DNA from 2 places in the Cryobacterium sp. TMT1-62 genome. Region 1 is predicted to be linked to the other one. Evidence: predicted binding sites of a transcription regulator. Region 1 holds the regulator's gene; the other holds the start of a gene.
What was found. The regulator LexA, encoded in region 1, represses DNA repair genes until DNA is damaged. The targets are predictions, from matches to a motif close to TCGAACANNTGTTCGA.
Positions count from the first base shown of each region.

Region 1 (2,198 bases):
GCCACGATGTCCTGCGCCACCTCAGCCGGGATGCCGTGGGTGTTCTCGTTCACGTTGAGAGCCACCGGCACGTGCAACTGCGGCGCCCCATAGGGAGTGAGTCCGCGCAGATTATCGCGAAGGGGCAGATCGTTGAGACTGGTCACTCCCCCAATATTACCGGGGTGAGACCGGCGGGGGCTCGCCGCGGGTAGTTCACAGGTCGTTCGGAAGCGCCAGCCGCTGACCGGGCTGCACGCTGTCGGACGGCAGCTGATTGAGGCTCACAATCTCGGCGATCACCTCGCGCGGATCGGACGTGGGCGCGATTGTCTCGGCAAGTTGCCAGAGCGACTGCCCCGACTTGATGGTGACGTAGTCGAAGGCCGAGGCCACGTGAGCGACGGTCGAGTTCTCGGCGGCGGCGATGCCTCCGTTGAGGGCGACGGCCAGGGCCACGGCCACGAGCGGAAAGGCAGCCAGGGACGTGAAAACGACGCGACCGCGCCGGGTGAGTCGGAGCCGGGTGCGTCCGGTCGCGATGGGGGCGCCTCGTTCAAGTGCAGTGCTCATGTGATACCTCCTGTGAGAAGACGCATCCGACTCTCGGCCGGGAGAGCCGGATGCGAACTTATGTTCCGAATGTATATTCGATTATTCGAACAATCAAGCCTTATTCGGTAGTTTCTGAAATATTTATTCCGACCCACTCGAATACATGTTTGTTTAATGAGCTCAACGCGGATACAGTTTCGATTGTTGATTGACACTCAATCAGGCACCCCCGACATTCGCGTGAATCGGCGGCATTCGCTGCTTGCTGCCAGCGCATCAATCAAAACGAGGAGCGACGAACGTGGCACAGAACACCAGCGGTCCCCGCGACAAGGGCGGCACCAGACGGCGCAAGAGCCTCAGCGAGAAGCAGCTCGCCATCCTCGACGTCATCCAGCGCTCGGTCAGCCAACGCGGCTATCCGCCGAGCATGCGCGAGATCGGCGACGCCGTCGGCCTGTCGTCACTGTCGAGCGTCACCCACCAGCTCAACCAGCTGGAACTGAGCGGTTACCTCCGCCGAGACCCGAACCGTCCCCGAGCACTGGAGGTGCTCATCGAGATTCCGCAGTCGCCCGAAGACACGACGGCCGGAGCCTCGGAAAGTTTCCACACCGGAGTGCAGGTCGGCGACGCCGCCATGGTTCCGCTCGTCGGTCGCATCGCCGCCGGCATCCCGATCACCGCCGAACAGCAGATCGACGAGATTTTCCCGCTACCCCGCCAGCTGGTGGGCAAGGGCGATCTGTTCATGCTCAAGGTGTCGGGCGAATCGATGATCGACGCCGCCATAATGGACGGAGACTGGGTCGTCGTGCGGCAGCAGAAGACCGCCGAAAACGGTGAAATCGTTGCAGCCATGCTCGACAACGAGGCAACCGTCAAGGTCTTCCGCCAGCGCGACGGGCACACCTGGCTACTGCCCCGCAACACCAACTTCGAACCCATCGTCGGCGATCACGCCGAGATTCTGGGGAAGGTTGTGGCAGTGCTGCGGTCGGTTTAGGGCATCAGCACTCAAGCACATCAGCATTTCAGGCGGACTCTTGGTCTCGACGGTTTCGACCAGCGTCGTGGAGACGCGCGAGTGTTGAGTCACCATGGTTATTTCGGTCGGGTCTTGTGAGCCGGGTCTTGTGGGCCGGGCACGAACACTGTTCTTGGTGTCGTGCCCGGCTTTTGTGTGGGTGGAGGCGGGGTCAGGAGGAGACGGAGGAGGTCAGGCGGGCGCGGAGGATGCGGGTGGCGGCGAGCATGTTGTGCAGGGACTGGACGGTTTCGGTGTAGCCGCGGGTTTTGAGGCCGCAGTCGGGGTTCACCCAGAGCCGGGTGGCCGGGATGGCCGCCGCGGCGCGCTCGAGCAGGTCGGTGAGTTCAGACACGCTCGGCACACGCGGCGAGTGGATGTCCCACACTCCCGGGCCGATACCGTGGTCGAAGCCCTGGGACCGGATATCGCCCACCACCTCCATGCGAGAGCGTGCCGCCTCGATGCTGGTCACATCGGCGTCCAGGTTGCGGATCGCGTCGATGACCACCCCGAACTCCGAGTAGCAGAGGTGGGTGTGGATCTGGGTGGCCGCGGCCGCACCGGCCGTCGCCAGGCGGAAGGACCCCACCGACCAGTCGAGGTATTCCGCCTGGTCCTTCTGCTTCAACGGCAG
Region 1 covers NZ_SOGZ01000015.1:31,511-33,708, forward strand. The annotation lists gene E3T34_RS03490 (histidinol-phosphate transaminase) at 1-146, opposite strand, end outside; gene E3T34_RS03495 (LysM peptidoglycan-binding domain-containing protein) at 196-552, opposite strand; gene lexA (transcriptional repressor LexA) at 836-1,540, shown strand; gene metE (5-methyltetrahydropteroyltriglutamate--homocysteine S-methyltransferase) at 1,734-2,198, opposite strand, start outside.

Region 2 (2,198 bases), on a different contig from region 1:
TCCTGAAATCCGCCGGCGCAGAGCGCCTGCTTCACACTTGTCAGCGAGATCGGCGCTTCGACGCCGTCGATCCAGCCCACCCCATGGTCGGCGGTAAGGTCGGCCTGGTTGACGTGGATCATGACGGTGGGGGCGGCGCCGCCCATGGTCGGGGTCCCCGCGTCACGGGTGGCGGCTTCGAACACACCACGGAGGATGTCGGCGCGTTTCTGACCACCATTACGGTCGTCGCTGAGGGCCGCGGCCTCCGCCCCCGGGATCAGCTGCCCGGCCGCCATGCGCGCTTGTTCTTCTTCGGTCGGAAACTTGGGCGCCGCGTGGGCGGAGAGATACGTGTCGAAGATGGCGTTCATGATGCCGCGGAGCTCCGGCGTGACTCCGCCGCGGAGCGGGTAAAGGCCGTCACGGAAGAGCCCGAAGCCGACAGTGCTGCGGGCCTCGGCGACGGGCTCGTTGGGGGCGGTGCCGTCGGGATCGAGGCGAGCCTGCCACTGCCCCGCCATGCCCCGCACCAGGTCCGCAGGGAACGCGAACCCCTCGCCGGGCAGGCCGCGGGTTTCGTCGGTGACGGCGCCGGTCGCACTGGCCACCAGGGCACGTTCGGCAGTGCCGAGGTCGTCGGGCGCGACGCGGGCCGCGACCAGGTCGAGGGCGGTGACGATGTTCTCGGCCGCGTCCACGCCGAGGTCCCCGGCGGTGAGGGCGTCCGCCACGGCCGGGTAGTAGGGCGGCAACATGCTGGTGCCCGCCCGGCGCGGGGTCACGTTCTCGCCCAGGCGCACCCGCCGGTTCGCCTCCCGGGAAGAGACGCGGGTCAGGCGAGTGATCAGGTCGATGCCGCTGCTGGCCCCGTTCTTATACGCCAGGGACTCATGGCCCAGGATGCGGCGGGACCGCACCGAAATGTCAGCGGCGGAGGCGACCCTGGCCGCATCGACCCGGCGGCCGAGGTCTTCGACCGTGCCCAGCACCATCATCGCGTCCGCCTCGCCCAGGAGCGAGAAAGAGACCGAGTCGAGCGCGGCCGCGGCCAGATCACGGGCCTGCTGCAACTGCTGCACGAGAGGTGACTGTGCACGGGGTGCCTGCGCGAGGGGTGCCTGCGCGAGGGACGGCACCGCCTGCGGTGAGGCGGTGGGGTGGTGCGGAGTGGGGGCTCCAGCCATGCCTTAATAGTAGATGTGTACTAATAACAAGTCAAGAGGTTCTGAACGAGTATAGAAAATAATTCGGTCGGCGCGGTGCCGTGGTTGGCCGACCACGCGCATCCGTCGGTGCGCCCCTCAGGCACCGCGGGCTTCCTAACGAATTCGACGGAGATTTTACCGATTTCGAGCCCAAACGGATGTTCTGGGCCGGTTCTGAGCAAAATCTCCGTCGAATTCGTTCGGCCGGGGGCCGGCGCAGGAATGCCGGGGAGCTCAACCGGGGAGCTCAACTGGGGAGCTCACGCCGACGGGCTCAACCGCCGCTACCCGCTAGAAGTTCGGCAGGAACTCCTGCCAGACCGCCCGCCGCTCTCCTCGCGGATCCGGTTCGATGCGACCGACCTCGTCTCAGAGTCAGCCGGTCGGTTTCCGAGTAGGTCGGCCAGGTGTCGTCGGGCCGCCTTGTGCAGGCGAAGCGAAGCCAGTGCAGGCGCATCCGATCGCCCGCGTTGATGAAGAGTTCCCGCCCGCCGAGCAGGGTCAGGGCCCGGGCCGTGGGGCCGTCGACGTGGTCGAACAGGGCGAACAGCTCGATTCCGTGTGTGGCGCTGATGCCCAGCGTGTGCTTAAGCCGCGGGACCAGGTCGAACCGGTACGTATAGACCGGCGCGACCCGGGAGTGGAAGTCACCGATCTGCAGGCCCGGATACCAGAACACGAAATCCCCGCCGCAGTCCGACGACGACTGTTTCGCCGGCAGGCTCGCGTAGACGGAGCGCATCGCGTCGTGCGGGCTCACCGGGGCGTGGTCGAAGATGGCCGCGATACGCGTCGGCGACTTCGGCAGGATGTCCACCCGGCCCCGGAACAGCGACCCCTCCCGCTCTTTGGTGCCGATGATCAGCGGCACCCGGTGCGCGGTCCCGTGACGGAAGGCGTCGAGCGGCCGCTCGGGCAGGAAATCCACGTCGATCACCGGGATCAGGCAGAAGGTGCCCGGGCTGGCATCCGGCGTGCGCGCCTGCAGCGCCACGGCCGCCTGGGTCAGGT
Region 2 covers NZ_SOGZ01000026.1:81,958-84,155, forward strand. The annotation lists gene E3T34_RS06890 (HNH endonuclease signature motif containing protein) at 1-1,166, opposite strand, end outside; gene E3T34_RS06895 (carboxylesterase family protein) at 1,462-2,181, opposite strand.
Region 2: E3T34_RS06890 (HNH endonuclease signature motif containing protein) is a predicted target of LexA. The motif match lies at 1,338-1,353, and genes of this name have one in related genera.